DNA from 2 places in the Geobacillus sp. BK01 genome. Region 1 is predicted to be linked to the other one. Evidence: riboswitches for the same ligand, from Rfam matches in the RefSeq annotation. Region 1 holds a riboswitch; the other holds the start of a gene.
What was found. A riboswitch is a leader RNA that binds a small molecule or an ion and turns the genes downstream of it on or off. The one in region 1 is predicted to bind cobalamin.

Region 1 (8,339 bases):
TCGCCCATGAGGGCATCAAGACACAACGCCAACGTTAATGCAGCCAAATGGGTCACCGCCGTTTCCCCCGCTTCTCCCAACGGTCAAGCGCCTCAACCGTCGCCTCATACACAAGCCGGCCGATCTCCCGCCCAAGCTCCGTTGCCGTTCCGGCATAGGCAAAGACCCGACCAGTTTGCGTGGCCGCCACCGCCACCGAGTCGGTCGATGTTCCAGTGGCGATCGTTCCCGTTTCCCGATCGCCAATCAAACGGTCAGCAAGCGCTTTTGTCTTCGCTTCTGTCGCCGTCATGACCGCCTGAACGAACGCCGCCTCGGTCAGCGTGCCATCGATGACAATGATGAGATTGATCGTCCCCGGCTTGACCGCGAGCGGCTGATGCTGCCAAGCGCGGGCGGCGTCGACCGCATTGCCGACGCCGGCTGTCGCCAAAACCGAAACAGAAAAGGCTTCCCCGTTTTCTCGACGCCAGACGGCATCGCGCACATCGACCGCCGTCATCATCCCGACCGTCCGGGCGACGGGAAACCGATGCCGTTCCAAATAACGCCGCATTTCCTCTTCCGCGTCGCGGCAATCATAGTCGAGGCCGACATGGCGGTTGACGAAATGGGTCGCCCATTGAAACCCGGCGCCCACGAGCGCTGAAGACAAGACGCGCAGCGGTTGGCGGGCGGCAAGAACAACCGCGTCATCGAGAAATGACGGGCGCAGCCCGCCGGTGAGCAATGTCTCCTCGCGCTTGTGTTGCGGCACAAACGAAAACACTGGCTTGGCCGCCGCCGGATGGGCCTGGCGCACGACCGGGACGGCAAACACTTCATTCAGCAACCCCGGCGTCATGACGTCCGCCGGTGCACCGAGCGCAGCGGTTTTCCCCTCTTTTAAAACGAGCACCCGGTCGCAATATAAACTGGCAACACTCATATCGTGAAAGACAGCGACAACTGTCAAACCGCGCGCGTGTGCGGCTCGGGCGAGTTGGTTCAGAAGCCGGACTTGGCCGCTCATATCCATATGGTTCGTCGGCTCATCCAACAAAAGCAGCTGCGGCTCTTGGGCGAGCGCGCGGGCCAAATAGGCGCGCTGCCGCTCGCCGCCGCTCAACCGCTCAAGCGGCTCATCGATTTTGCCGGCCAAGCCGACAGCGGCAAGCGCCTGTTGAACCGCGGTTTCGTCCTCGGTCGTCCACGTCGGAAACAAGCCATGCTGATGGGCGTAGCGTCCGAGTGCCACCATCTCTTTCACCGTATAGCCGTGCGCCGTTTCCACTGTTTGCGGCAGGACGGCGGCCAACCGCGCCCATTGTTTCGCCGAAAGCGCCATCAGCGATCGGCCATCGATGACGATCTCCCCGCTTGTCAGCGGCAACTCTTTGCTGATGAGTTTGAGCAATGTCGTCTTCCCGCTGCCGTTCGGCCCTAAAATGCCGAATATTTCGCCCTTTTCCACGGAAAATGTCACGCCGTCAAGCACTTGTTTCTGTCCATACCGATGCGATATGGCACGCACGTCGAGCATGGTCATCCCATCTTTCGTTTCGTTTTTCGGAAAAATAGGGCGGCAAACAGCGGGGCGCCGATGAGCGATGTAATGACGCCGATCGGCAGCTCGCGCGGCTCAATGATCGTCCGTGCCGCCACATCGGCAAGCACAAGAAACGCTCCGCCGTACAAGAGCGACAGCGGCAAAAGCACCCGATAGTTCGGCCCGCACACAAGCCGGACCATGTGTGGAACGACAAGCCCGACAAAGCCGATCGTTCCCGACACCGACACTGCCGCGCCGGTGAGCAGCGCGGCCGCCGTTAAAATGATGATTTTGCGGCGTGTCACATCGACGCCGACGTGAAGCGCCGCCGCCTCGCCGAACGCGAACGCGTTCAGTTCGCGGCCGTTGGCGATAAGCGTTGCCGCACCAACGAGAAAAAACGGCAACAATAGCCCGCTATACTTCCATCCGCGCATCGCCACGCTCCCCATCAGCCAGGAGATGATTTGCCGCAGCTCCTCGCCCGTCAAGGCGATCATGAGCGAAATGAAGGCGCTGAAAAAGGCGCCGAAAATAATGCCGGCTAAAATGATCGTCTCGACCGACATTCGCCGTTCAACCATGCGGGTGAACGTCAAGACAGCGGCAAGTGTCGCCATGCCGCATAAAACGCTCACGATCGGCAGCGTAAACGTGCCGAGCAGCGGCCATTGCCAGCCGAGAAAAATAACGAGCACCGCCCCGACGGACGCGCCGGACGAGACGCCGAGCGTATACGGGTCGGCGAGCGCGTTTTTCAACAATCCTTGAAACGCCGCTCCGGCCAGCGCCAAGGAAGCCCCGACCAAAAAGGCAAGCACCACGCGCGGCAGGCGAATCGCCATCACAATCGGCACCCAATCCGCCGGAATGTCGGCTGGAAGCGGCACGCCAACCCATTCAGCAGCAACAATCCGGACAATAGAAGAAAAGGGAATCGACAGCGACCCGGTCGATATCCCCACGAGCAGTGAAAAGACAGCCGCAGCAGCGGCCACGATATACATCCACGTTTTACTTAAACACATCCGGGTAAATGGCTTTGGCAAGTTCCTCGACCCCTTCGACAAGACGCGGACCCGGCCGGCTCACTAGGTCGGTGTTGACATCATACACCCGCTTGTTTTTCACGGCCGGCACGTCCTTCCAAGCGGCGCGCTCAAGCACTTGTTTCGCTCCCCCGTATGTCGTGATGATGACGTCCGGTTTGTATGCGACCGCTTGTTCCTCGGTCACCATCGGCCAGCCTTCTAAGCTGCCGGCAACATTTTTGGCAGAAATCACCTTAAGCATCTCGTCCATAAACGTTCCTTTGCCGGTCGTATACAGTTGCGGCGGCGGCGACACTTCAATCCAGACATTCGCCTGCTTGTCAGCCGGAATTTGTTTGGCTTTTTCCTTCACCTCCGCCAGTTTCGCCTTCATGTCATTGATGACTTGCTCCGCTTTGTCCGCCGTTCCGGTCGCCTTGCCGATGAGTTCAATCGACGCATACACATCGTTAAACGACGCGGCGTTATGGACAACGAGCACGGTGATGCCGGCGTCTTTCAATTGCTGCAGGCCGTCCTTCGAGTTATGGGCGCTTGATGCGTGAGCGAGAACAAGATCCGGCTTCAGAGAAATAATTTTCTCGACGTTAAATTCCATGCCGCCGATTTTCGTTTTCGTTTTCACATCCTCTGGATAATTGTCAAAATCGCTGACGCCGACGATTTTCTCGCCAAGTCCCAACGCGTAGGCGATTTCCGTATTGCTTGGAATGAGCGAGACGATTTTTTGCGGTTCTGCTTTGATCGTCACCTCTTCCCCAAGCCCGTCTTTCACCGTCACCGGAAACGCCGTTTGTTCCGTTTTCGGTTCTTCTTTTTTCGCAGGCTCGGTGCTGCCATTCGCCCCGCCGCAGCCGACGAGCACGGCGGCCAAAAGGAAGAACACCGCCACCACCGCCGGCCATGTCCAACGTTTCATCCGTCATTCCCCCTTCAGTGATGTATGTACAATAAAAAACGCCCATTCCGCCTAAATCTGGGAATGAGCGCGAAACAGACCGCCAATGGGCACAACAATGCCCTATGCGACTGTTTCCGCGTCTCACCCCCCGAAGATTCGGAAACTGCGGCAAGCAAGGCAGGTCTACTGACTCATGCTTCATCCTACTCTGAAGCCTTCCCATGCAGAAGACGGCGCAAGCCATCAGGCCGCACAGTGGCGATTTCATTTCGTCCGCATTGACAGTTGCGGGGACAGTTCCGGATTCCCACCGGATTCCCTATTAAGCCTTTTCGGCACCTTGCTGCGAATGGATTCAGTTATGGGATATGGACATTTTTATAATAATGCAGCGTTTAGCATTTGACAACTATGAATTTACAGCACTTCACCTTCCCACTCTTGCAGATAATCGAGACGGATTCATGACCCATGCTTCATAAGGAACAGAGCATCCCCTTTTCATCGCATCGAGCACCCGCGATTTCAAATGCGGCCATGTCACATATTCATCAATATTCGACTCATCGATCAACACAAACTTCGCCTCTTGAATTTCCTCAGGCTGGGGAGAAACGTTTCCTTTCACATATGTCGCTTTAAATACAATGTTTATGATATTTTTAGTTTCATTGTAATACACGCCGCTGACCCCGATGAGACGGATGTCAACGCCAGTCTCTTCATGCACCTCACGATGAACGGCCCGATCGAGCGGCTCGCCTGGTTCAACTTGTCCGCCCGGCATTTCCCACGTATCGGAGCGGTCATAGCTTTTAACAAGCAAAACCTCTCCCGTGTCATTCGTAATATAGGCTGAAACGCTGATAATGGCTTGTTGGTGTTTATCCATCAAGCTCTCCTCCTACATCGCGGAATGATCCTAGCCCTCTCCTGCAGAAAAAAAGCAGCTGCCCCATCTATACTGCCATCTTGAAAAAAATAAGGAAAATCCGTGGTGCTAGTTGAACATTAACGCCTCACGTGATGACACAGCGCAAGAGGGACAAGATCTCCACAACAGCATAGGCATGATGTTGTCCGTGCCTCGCTAGTTGGTGACGGATCTATTAGAAAAACTCTATTTAACGGAAAAACGGAGCAACCGACAACAACAGTTATATCGAGAGCGTTCAGGGAACATCTCCCTAGTGAATAAGTTTCCAATGACATACTGATACCCTGCTCGTTCCGAAGTAAAACAAAACAACTTTCCAAGAATATGAATGGCGATTATGCCCCATTTCCTTGCTTTAACAAATGACGATTTCAGCGCTACAATACATTTAGAGCCGCCAGACAGTTGCGCTGATACCAAGAACAAGATCGCCGTATATTGCTTTTGAATTTCCGCTTGATCCGTTGTAAAATGAAGACGCTCTTGTATGGGATTTCTCCTTTCTAATGTTAGGTGAGCACTTTCATTTTATAAAGGAGATTTTCATACAAGGACTATTTTTATGCTCGTCTGATTTTATCTAGCACCACGGGTAACTAAACATCATGCAATACATATCTTTTTATATATATAAGTTGCCATTTTGTTTTCCATGGTATTGTTCGCTCTTCTTGTCACCGTGCCAGCTTGTCAGGTGATAAAGACGGGACATGGAGATCGGAAATTCTTTATTACAACCTATATATATTCAGAATTTAACTTCTTCTTATAATTGATAACGCGGTAAAAATAGAGTGTAAATTAAAAATTTCCAATAATGATTTATAATTGTACATGTAACAGATAGCAATGAAATCTATACCAACGCGGCTGCTCTACCCCGTTAATCTTTAATTGATCAAATACCCATTCAACGCATTATGGAGATCAAACAGACACTTTTCAAATCCAGTTTTCAAGAAGACAGCAATCACATAACCATAGGCACCTTTTGTTTCTCCACTATTCCAGCGGTTAATCGAGAAAACAAAAAGAATTCTCACTTGTTCAACCGTTCTTTATACCTTTAAACTAGTAATACCGAGTTGAAATGACCCATTTTGTTTGGGGATCATACTACAAGAATGTTTCAAAGGGCCGTACCATCCACCATGATCACTTTCAGAGATTAAACACATACATCGTTTAAGAGATGATGATGAACGTCAGAAAATTCTTGCTTTTGAAAGCATCGGCTGGTCCTTGAAAAGGTGGACAGATGAGAGACTCATAAATACATCAAAAATAGCAAAAACAGCGGAAGATGTTCATCAACTGCTACAAAGAATCGATCGTAAAGCACGTTTTCCAAAATAAACATTTAATCAATTGCCTTTTTAGACACCTGTGGTCTTCCCGCCACATAAGGTATTTCCAGAAAAAAGTTGATCGATGCATCGAAATAAAGCCTCTAAAAGAGGATCGATTTCATCGGTGTATTCGATCAAAGAATTGGAACTCTTGATAGTGTCACCCTTTTGAAGTTTTTTAGTAACTGTATATGATTCCCAATAAGAGTGGATTTTTTGTGTCCCTTTATTCATCCGTTATGCGTTTTGCAACCCGTTCCTTGATTTAAAATAATCTCGTTTTAGAATAGAGTATATAGCCATATCCCTAAATTTACCTTTAATATACCAATGTTCTCTCATAACCCCTTCAAATTGCATCCCTAACTTTTGTAAAACTCTTAAAGATTGAACATTTTCAATCATAGCAAATGCCTCAATTCTGTTTAATTCCATCTTGTCAAAACCAAATTCAATGATTTTATTAGCCGCTTCAACTGCTAATCCCTTCCCCCAATACTTATACGATAAAACAAAACCTATCTCAGCTTTATGATGATTGGGTAACCATTTAACTATATCAATTGTCCCGATCATTTTATTGTCTGCTTTTGAAACGATTCCCCACGGAGCTAAACTACCTTCTTTATAAGACTTAATTACAAATTCTAAAAATTGAATTGAATCTTCAATGGTATGATGAGGTCTCCAAGGTAAATATTTGCAGTTTTCCGGATTTGACGCATAATCAAATAAATCATATGCATCATCTAACGTTAATTTTCTTAATATTAAACGTTCAGTAGTAAGTGTAGGCAAATCCCCAAATACATCTTTAATCTTCAAATTCCTCAACCCTTTCTATACCTATATAAGTTGCCATTTTGTTTTCCATGGTATTGTTCGCTCTTCTTGTCACCGTGCCAGCTTGTCAGGTGATAAAGACGGGACATGGAGATCGGAAATTCTTTATTACAACCTATATATATTTTAATATTCCTTCTGTGTCTTAAAACACTTAATTCAAAAAAGTGTTTATCCACCAGACTCTCGGCATACTCGGCATTATATACTGGCTTGAACATTAATACAAAACCGTGGAAATTCTTTATTACAGCTTATATACCTTAAACCCGTGGTGCTAGTTGAGCGCTAGCGCTCAACTAGCCCGAGAACAACAAGTGAGTAAGCCAGTAAAATACCATCCAGTGCCGTTTCAAATCCAGAAACCGAGTTCGCGCGAATCTTGGTGATCCGATACGAATCGACTAAAATCGAAAACACGGTTTCCACCACTTTACGTTTTCGCTTCATCCATTGTTTCCATGCATCCGATTGGCGAATTCGCTGATTGTTTCGGACGGGCGTCCAAAACGCGACTCGGTGCTCTTCGTACAGCTTCTTTCGCAGCGTTTGGCTGATATACCCTTTGTCACCGAAGTTATACGGATGTGGAATTTGCGTCATGACGGTTTCAGCGGCCACCCGGTCGTGACAAGACGCTTCGGTGACAACATATCCCATCGGCAGCCCTTGATCAGTCACTTGAAGGTGCAGCTTCAATCCGTAGTACCATTGCTTTTTGGAAGCGCAATATCCGATGTCTGCCATCTCTTGAAATTGTTTGACGCGATGCATTCTTGCCGTATGGCACAACGGGAGCGGCAAGCTGTCAACGACGGCATAGGCATGATGTTGACCGCGTTTTGCCAGCTCATGACGGATCCATTTGATGGCGAAACCAAGCGCCCGGCAACGGCGGTTGTATCGGGAGCGTTCAAGAAACGAGCCGTTTGTGAACAAATTTCCCGTGACAAAACGATGCCATGCCCGTTCGGATGTAAAACCGAGCAGCTTTCCTAAAAGATGAATGGCGATGATGACAGCGTCCTCTTGCTTTACCAAATGGCGATTTCGACGGTGAAGATGCACCTGAATGCATGAAAGTTGGGCAGAAACAAAAACGAAAATGGCGGCATATTGCTTTTGAATCTTGGCTCGATCTGTAGTAAAATGAAAGTGCTCTTGCATGGGGATTCTCCTTTCGAATGGCAGGTCGCACTTTCATTCTACAGGAGATCCGCCAGCAAGGGCTATTTTTATGCTTGCTCAAGTTTATCTAGCACCACGGGTTAAGGAAAGATACCTCGCCTCTGGCACGGCGTCTTTCCCCGATACAACCTTCATCTCGTCACTGTTGAATATATTTGTCAAACACAAAGCCAAAATCTTTGACTGTATAGTTCTTTTTCGCTTCCGTCAGCCAGCGAAAAGCGTATTCATTCACGGCTTGAAAATCCGCCGACACATTGGCGCCGTCACCGCGCATGTTGGCCAACACCTTGGCCGCCAGTTCCAAACTCCGCTCCGCATAGTTGAACTTCGTTTCGTTTTCATGGCAAATGTCCGCGATCGCCATCAACGATTTATACAAATCTTTCAGTTCCTCAATATGCTTTTTATGCACATCAATGGAGTAGGAATGTGATCCAATTTTAAATTTAATTTCCGCGTCCAAATCGACCGTCCCGGCCGTTTCGAGCGATACGTCGGAAATCGGATGCTTGTAGTAATCGTAGCGGCGCAGCGT
Region 2 (8,339 bases), on a different contig from region 1:
TGACGACGACCGTAACGCCGAAATGACGGTACAGCGCCCGGTCGAGCTCTTTTGTGAACGGCCCTTGCATCATGACGATCTGCTCTTGCGAAAACCCGAGCCGCTCGCATTTGTCGAAATTGTCCTTCCGCGGCAGCATCCGGGCGATCACCTTCACGTTTGGGCGTCCGAGAAGCCGGGCGGCGAAAATGTCGAGCGTTTTGCTGCCGGTCGTCAGCATCACAACGCCGCCTTTTTCCGCCGCCAGATCAGCCGCTTCTCCATAGCTGTCGACAAATGTCACCTTATCGGACGCAATGGCTGACGATTGCCGCTCATAGCGAATGTACGGCAATCCGCTGTCCGCTGCCGCTTGCATGGCGTTTTTTGACGCCTCTTCGGCAAACGGGTGGCTCGCATCGACAATCGCTTTCGCCCCTTCGGCTTTCGCGAGTTCAGCAAGCCGGGATGCAGCCAAACGGCCGACATAAGTGCGAATGCCGGCCGACCGGAGCTGTTCGGCCGCATGGTCGGTGACGACTGTCGCGGTTACGCGATAACCAGCTTGCCGGATCATCATCGCCAATTCGCGGGCGTCACTTGTTCCGGCTAACATCAAAATCATCGACGCTTTCCCCCTTTAATGATGATGATGGTGATGATGATGGTGGTGGGCGGCGTGCAGACGATATTGACAAGTGTCGCAGTTCATCGCCACCGCCTGGCCGAGCACCTCGTGGAGGCGGTCAAGCACGATCGCCTCAAGCTTCGGATGAAAGCCGAAATAGCCAGCAAGCGCAAATGAGATATGCGAGTACTCAGCTTGGTATTGTGCCACTTGCCGCTCAAGCCGCTTCATGAGCACGCCGGTGAACAGAAAATACGGCAAGACGACGATCCGTTTCGCGCCAAGCGCCAAACAGCGGCGGACGGCGTCATCGAGCGACGGCGTCGTCACCCCCATAAACGCTGGTTCAATGAGTGCATACCCAGTCTGTTCCCAAAACAGGCGGGCGATCTTGTACAAATCGCTGTTCGCATCCGGGTCGCTCCCCCCGCGGCCAAGCAAAATGACCGCCGTTTCGCTGTCCGGATGTTCCGGCTGTTCGCCGATTTCTCGCAATCTCTCTTTTAAAATTTCAAACGTCTCTTCGTGAACGCCGATCGGCCGCCCGTATTGAAACGCGATATGCGGGTAGCGTTTTTTCGCCTCATCAATTTCCGCCGGAATGTGCAGTTTGGAATGCCCGGCCGGCAATAAAATGAGCGGGACGACGGCCACTTCCGTTGCGCCGGCTTCCGCGCAGCGTTCGATTCCTTCGCTGATTGACGGACGGCCAAACTCAAGAAAACACGTTTCAACGTGAAAGGAAGAGGCAAGGCGCGGCCGCAGCTGTTCGACAAACTCCCGCACTTGCTCGTTTCCTTCCGGGTCGCGGCTTCCATGGCCGACAAACAAAATGGCCCTCATGTTCATTCCCCTCTCTTTCGTGTCGCTCAACCTGGCGGTTAGTCGCCGCATGCGGGTGCTTCGATCATGACCGCCGTCTTCGCCTCTTCGTGCGAAAAGCGGCCGATTTGTTTCACGCGAGCGAAAAACTTATGAAACCGCTCGTTCGGATAGGCGTGTTCTTTGTACTGCTCAATGATGTCCGTCACAACCGCCACCATCTCCTCCGGCGGAATGCCTTCCGCAACGAGCCGCCCCGGATGGGCGTTGCGGCCGACCGTTTTTCCGCCCAAAAACAAGTCAAATTTCCCTTTCCGGTACACAAGCCCGATGTCTTCGCGCACCGCCCCGTAGCACGCCATCCCGCAGCCGTTGATGCCAAGCTTCAATTCTTTTGGCAACGCCATGCCGCCTAACCGCCGCGCCAATTCTTCGGCGTACGGAATGGCGTCTTTTTTCTCCCCGTCACAAAAATCACACGCCTTCACCGTCAACACATCGCCGACCGGCGTGACGGTCAGCCCGACGGCCTTGAGCCGGGCGATCAGTCCATCTGGATCTTCCGTCAGCCGTTCGATCTGTATGTAATGATCCGGGGTGTACGTGATTTTTCCATCCGTTCCCGCCACTTCCGCAATCACGATCAACTGTTCCGGGGTGAACTGTTTATTGGCCACCCCCGGGCTCACCGCTGCTTCCAACAGCACGGACGTCGTCTTTCTTGTTCTCCGTCTCTCGAAAGCGGCGAGCGCGTCTTCGGCCGTTTCTTTCACCCGTTTTGGCTGGGCGGTCGGCTGCTGTCCCGCTTTGTTGGCAGGCGGTATGGAAAGCTGTGTCAAACCGGAAGCCGGCGGCATTGGCTCGGCCTCCTTCGCCACCGCGGTGGCCAAGGCGGTGAACGAGTGATCTTTCTGATTGTTTTCAGCGAAGACAGCCGCTTCGGACGATCCTAACACCCCCGGCATCTCTTTTGGCGGCTTCGTCTGATCGAGCGCCCATGGCTCCGCTTCTTTGCGCAGCCGCTCATGCGGCTTGAGCGGCTGGATGGCGGCGGTGAGTTGATACTTGCGCTGGTAGCCGCGCGGGGTAATCATCAGTCCGTCATGAACGAACGTCGTCGAGTTGCCGATGATGACCGTCGTCAACATGCCGATCTCATGGTCAAGCATATGCGCCAAGTCGGTGAGGACGATATGTTGGCGTTCGCGGTACGCGCTTTTTACGAGTCCAACAGGGGTCGTCGGCGCCCGATGACGAAGCAAGATGCGCTGCGCTTCCGCGATCTGCCGAGTGCGCCGCCCGCTTTTCGGATTGTACAACGCAATGACAAAATCGGCCGCCGCCGCAGCTTCGAGCCGCTTTTCAATCAGCTCCCACGGCGTCAAATGGTCGCTCAAGCTGATCGTGCACGCATCGTGCATAATCGGCGCCCCAAGCAGCGCGGCGCACGAATGAATGGCGGAAACGCCGGGGATGACTTCGACTTCAATCGAACTGTCCTTCGTCCACCCTTTTTCAATCAACACTTCATACACGAGCCCGGCCATGCCGTACAACCCGGCGTCCCCGCTTGAAATGACGGCGACCGTTTTACCGCGCTCGGCCCATTTCACCGCCGCCTGGGCGCGGCTCACTTCTTCAGTCATGCCGGTGCTGATGATTTCCTTTCCAGCAATAAGATCGCGCACCAGCTCAATATATGTTTTGTAGCCGATGATGACGTCGCTTTCTTCAATCGCCTCGCGAGCCCGTTTCGTCATATGGTCGGCGCTTCCCGGGCCAAAGCCAATAATGAGCAGTTTGCCGTTCATCATCATTCCCTCCTTTGCCGGTTGAAACAAAACGTTTACTGCAGTTGTCGTGTGCCAACTACCCACCACCTACACTTCGCTTAGAGGTGGGGGCTTCAAGCGACTTGTGTGTTCGCCGAACGGTAAGCCACACACAAGAACCCTTTACGCTTCCCTTCGTTCCGAAGTTGTCCGTTCTAGCCATATTCCACCCTATTCGTTGTCTAACGCCAACCGACATTCATCTCCCACTTTCCCTTCGCTTAGAAGTGGAAGACTTCTTTCGGAAAAATGTTAAAATCTTCTGCGACGGTGTCAGCAACGCTCTCTCTTCTATTGCACAAGGCGCCGAGGCACCTGTTTTTCCTCCGGTCGCCACGCTTGCCAAAGCCGCACAAACAGCGGAACATCCAAACGAACATCCAAAAGCCGTTGGCGGTCAGCAAACACGTCTTCCGGCGTCCCTTGCATCACGATTCGCCCTTCATGCATGACAGCGACAACATCCGCCCACTGCCAGACAAAATCCATATCATGCGTGGTAATTAACACGGTCGTCCCCGCCCGATGAATCGTCTCGATTTGCTCGAGAAATCGTTTTGTCTGGTGTTGATCCAAGTAGGCAGTCGGCTCGTCAAGCACAAGCAAATCCGGCTTCGTCGCCATGGTGCAGCAAAGCGTCAGCCATTTTTTCTGTCCGAGGCTCAATTGATGGGTTGGACGGTCCAACCAAGAATCGATCTTATATTCTTCTACAATAGAGACAAGCATCTCTTCGATATTTTCCATGTCCATCCCGGCATGAGCGAGGCTGATGGCCAACTCATCGCGCACGAGCGGCGCAAGAATTTGATGTTCCGGGTTTTGGAAGACAATGCCGACTTCACGCCGCCATTGGGCCCAATCAGCGCCGCGTTCATACATGTTCCGGCCTTTCCAATACACGATTCCCTCTTGCGCCCGCAATAGCCCATTCAAATGGAGAAACAGCGTCGTTTTTCCGCATCCGTTCGGTCCAATAAGCGCATATTTTTTCTGCTCCGCAATCTCCCAATCAATTCCATTAAGCACATCGCGCGTCGAATCATAGGCATATCGCACTCGTTCCATTCGCAACAACAAATCCCCCTCATCCTCCCCACCATTCCAAACCGAGCAACACCACCATTACGACGCCGGCTGCGATGTCGGCAAGGTGCATATTCGTTTTCGGCGGTTGAGATGTATACACAATGGAAGCCATTCCCCCGCGGGCAGCAAGCGAACGACTGAACGCCTCATACGACTGCCACGCTTTCATCCACAATTGATACATGAGCATCCCTCCGTGCCGCCAATGCCTTCCCCCATTGCGGGCACGCAACGCCAACATCAGCTCAGCCGCCGCCTGTTCCAACAAAAAGATGAAGCGATACATGAGGACACAAAGTTCAACCAATGCTGTTGGGAGCCCCATCCCCCGCAACACAGCAAACAACTCCGGCACCGGAGTCGTAACCAGGAGAAAAAACAAGCACGACCAAGCGGCAAGTGAACGGATAGCAAGCTCAGCTGCTGGCTGCAACTGGCTGTCAACGATCGACAACCGAAAGGGGAAGGACACCGATACGACCAACGTCAACAAGCTAATCCCTAAAAAGGCGCTGGCAGCCAACATGGCTTTTCCATACAAAGAAAACGGCACCCGTGCACGCCCCATAGTCCAATATGCCATTCCAACAAGAACAAGCCATTGCTCTCGCCAGTCCCCGATCATGGCAAAGAAAAGCATGGCGAACGTCAGCAGCAATTTCCATTCTGCCCGCCATGTGCGAAGCCGGTTGTCATACGCCCAACGGTCAAACTCGCGAATCATGACTGCTCTTCCGCTCCGACCTCCCTTTGTACACCCCGATGACATAGCCGATCACGCCAGCACCAAGCGCGGCTTGCAGTGAGAACAACAATGTTTCGACTTCCCCCCCGGGTGGAGTGAAAATCGATTCAAACCATGGGCGGTAATGGGGATGGAGCAACTGAATTGCTTTTTCCGCTTGATCGTCTGTTCCCCCAAACTCCGATCCGCGTGCCCACCAAAGCGGCACCATAATCAGCAAAACAGCTAACAACAATAACAAACGATTTTTTTTCATCCTTTCACACCTCCTTTTCTTTTTGGAACAACGGAGAAGCTTGGTACGAAGCAAGCCAGTTCCAGACAACCACCGTTACAATGCCTTCAGTTATCGCCAACGGTACTTGGGTGATCGCGAAAATACCAGCAAATTTCAAAAGCGAAACGATGATCCCACCCTCTGGAGCAGGAAATGCCAAAGCGAGCTGCAATGAAGTCGTCACATACGTCGCCAAATCAGACAAGCAGGCCGCCAAAAACAATGCGGCACGATTGGACATTTTCCCTTTTCGGCACAATTGATACACTCCGTACGCAACGAACGGACCGATGATCGCCATCGACATAGCATTTGCACCGAGCGTCGTCAACCCTCCATGAGCGAGAAGCATTGCTTGGAAAAGAAGGACGACCGTCCCGATCACCACCATCACCCATGGTCCAAACAAAACGGAACCAAATCCGATTCCAGTCGGATGTGAACTGCTTCCTGTGACGGACGGAATTTTCAACGCTGATAGCACAAACGTAAACGCACCCGCAAGCGCCATCAGAAGCTTTTGTTCCGGATGTTGCTTTAAGGTGTGAACAAGCCGGCGCAAACCAAGCACGAAAAACGGTAAAAACAATAACCACCAAAATAACGCCCATTTGATGGGCAAAAAGCCTTCCATAATATGCATGGCATACGCTTCCTGTTCGCTGGTCATCCAAAAATACACCGCGAGTAAAGTGGCGACCGCGCTCCATCGAATGATCCTTTTCATTTATCTGCTCCTTTCTGGCCATGTTCCGTTTTTCGTTTTCCGCTTGGCGCCTCTCGTTCACCGGCTGGCGTCAACACCAATCCGCTTTCGTATTCATACGTCGCCCACTCCCGCAACGGAACCCCCTCGCCCAAATGGGCGCGCACGACTTCCTTCGCCCGCTCGGGAGTCATGAGCCGGTACCAGACGCCATCCGGGTAGACGATCATGACACACGCGTCTTGACAGCGGCCGTTGCAGCGCGTTCGTGTCGTATGGACAACGTCATCGAGCCCGAGGCGGGTGATTTCCTCGCGGACCGCAATTGTCACGCCGTCCCCGCCATGACGGAGGCACGTCCCTCCGTTGCAGATGAACACATGGTGTTTCATCCCTGTTAAGTCCCATGTCGCCATCGAATCCCCCCTTTTGGCTAGAATAATAGAATTCAGATGCAGACAGACGGGCAGGTTTCAGGCAAAAGAAAAAGCACCTCCATCGCAGAGGTGCAGAAAAATGTATACGAAAGCCATAAACGGCCCCAAACAGGCCTGATGCAGCCATCATTCTCCCGCACGTCTGCCTATAGTCCCGTAGGCATCCGTCCGATCGAAACAAGGCAGGTCTCCTGACTTAGGATCATCGCTTGGCGGCGCCTTCCCGAAGCATCCTTCAGTGACTTGTTGCCGCAAAGCTCCCCATCACAGTGGCGGGTACCGTGCCGGATTTTCACCGGTCTTCCCTTTTCACCCAAGCCTTTCCGCAGGCTTAGGCACCTTGTTCGTTCTTCGCCATATGTACACTGTCATGGAACAAGCATCCTTTTTCATCGTAGTACAACTTGATGGCGGCCGTCAACCGTTTTTTGCCGACAAATCTTCACGGGCAACGACAACGCCGTCCGCATCGGCGTACACGTATGCGCCCGGCTCCCAGCGGACGCCGCCAAACTCGAGCACAACATCGCGAGCGCCTTTTCCCTCTTTTTTGCTTTTCACCGGGCACGTGCCGATCGCCATAACGCCAAGCGGCATGCGGCCGATTTCCGCTGAATCGCGGATGCAGCCGTGGATGATGACGCCGGCAAGCCCCCGGTCGCAGGCGATTTGCGCCAACCGGTCGCCTAATAGCGCCACGCGGCGCGAGCCTTTTCCATCGACCACAAGCACCGTCCCCGGCGGCACCGTCTCGAGCGCTTCACGGACAAGAACGTTGTCTTCAAACACGTCGACCGTCGCGATCGGCCCGGAAAACATCCGTTTTCCGCCGTACGATTGAAACGGCAACTCACAGACTTGCAACTCATCTAAAAATTGATCGCATAAATCAGCTGTTTTCATGATCCTCTCCCCTTTCGTTTTTTTCATTCGTCATCATTCGTCAAAATCCTGCCGACTCCACATTTTTTTGTGGCGCTGTTTCTGCTCGGGAATCGGATGCGTGTCGTTGCGGGACCGCTGAACGACAAAAGGATTCGCTCGCCGTCGCTTTCCGGCGAACGAAAAAAACGGCCCCGCACGACATGGCGGAAGCCGTTTTGGCCGTCGGGACGAACGAGCCCCGTCCGGCGATTCAGCTGGGCTAGCTGGATTCGAACCAGCGCATCACGGAGTCAAAGTCCGTTGCCTTACCGCTTGGCTATAGCCCAACGTTTTGTTGTCATTTACAGTATGCGGCATGATGGCGCACTTTATGCATCAAACTGAATATCCTTTTGCCTGGTGTGCGAAACTATCGATACAAACGTCCTTTTCCTACCATATATCATTTCGTTTTTCCCTCGCACTCGTTTTCCCAGTATGATACATTGAATTTGGAAAGGGAGAGATGGACATGCGCCGGATCACGGTTTTTCGCTTCTATCTTTGCGCATTGTTTTTGTTATCGCTGCCGATCGTCTTAGCGGCCTCGGCTGCTTGGCAGCCACCCAGCCAGCCGAAAACCGCCGTCATCGCCCACCGCGGCGCGTCCGGACACGCGCCGGAGCATACGCTCGCGTCCTATCGCCTCTCTGCCCGCATGAATGCCGATTATATCGAAGTCGATGTGCGGTCAACTAAAGACGGGAAGCTCGTTGCCCTGCATGATGCAACACTCGCCCGGACGACAAATGTCGAAACGGTTTACCCGCACCGGTCGCCATGGCGGGTCAGCGATTTTTCATTGCATGAGCTCAAAAAGTTGGATGCCGGATCGTGGTTCGATCCACGCTTTGCCGGCGAACGCGTTCCGACGCTTGATGAGGTGGTTCGGATGCTGAA

Region 2: it holds a riboswitch for cobalamin, as region 1 does, so the genes downstream of both, ACTVDO_RS09740 ((2Fe-2S) ferredoxin domain-containing protein) here and ACTVDO_RS02260 (ABC transporter substrate-binding protein) in region 1, are expected to answer to the same signal.

Annotation. Positions count from the first base shown of each region.
Region 1 is NZ_JBQPTH010000001.1:421,751-430,089, reverse strand. Features, by position in the region: gene cbiB (adenosylcobinamide-phosphate synthase CbiB) at 1-56, opposite strand, end outside; gene ACTVDO_RS02270 (adenosylcobinamide amidohydrolase) at 53-1,528, opposite strand; gene ACTVDO_RS02265 (FecCD family ABC transporter permease) at 1,525-2,559, opposite strand; gene ACTVDO_RS02260 (ABC transporter substrate-binding protein) at 2,546-3,502, opposite strand; cobalamin riboswitch at 3,644-3,842, opposite strand; gene ACTVDO_RS02255 (NUDIX hydrolase) at 3,912-4,379, opposite strand; partial or broken gene ACTVDO_RS02250 (IS982 family transposase) at 4,502-4,910, opposite strand; gene ACTVDO_RS02245 (GNAT family N-acetyltransferase) at 6,008-6,595, opposite strand; gene ACTVDO_RS02240 (IS982 family transposase) at 6,902-7,780, opposite strand; gene ACTVDO_RS02235 (PH domain-containing protein) at 7,941-8,339, opposite strand, start outside.
Region 2 is NZ_JBQPTH010000007.1:79,714-88,052, forward strand. Features, by position in the region: gene cobK (precorrin-6A reductase) at 1-604, opposite strand, end outside; gene ACTVDO_RS09710 (sirohydrochlorin chelatase) at 620-1,450, opposite strand; gene cobJ (precorrin-3B C(17)-methyltransferase) at 1,489-3,240, opposite strand; gene ACTVDO_RS09720 (energy-coupling factor ABC transporter ATP-binding protein) at 3,553-4,329, opposite strand; gene cbiQ (cobalt ECF transporter T component CbiQ) at 4,349-5,074, opposite strand; gene ACTVDO_RS09730 (energy-coupling factor ABC transporter substrate-binding protein) at 5,058-5,351, opposite strand; gene ACTVDO_RS09735 (energy-coupling factor ABC transporter permease) at 5,356-6,099, opposite strand; gene ACTVDO_RS09740 ((2Fe-2S) ferredoxin domain-containing protein) at 6,096-6,494, opposite strand; cobalamin riboswitch at 6,680-6,873, opposite strand; gene rraA (ribonuclease E activity regulator RraA) at 6,933-7,418, opposite strand; tRNA gene ACTVDO_RS09750 (tRNA-Gln) at 7,655-7,726, opposite strand; gene ACTVDO_RS09755 (glycerophosphodiester phosphodiesterase family protein) at 7,912-8,339, shown strand, end outside.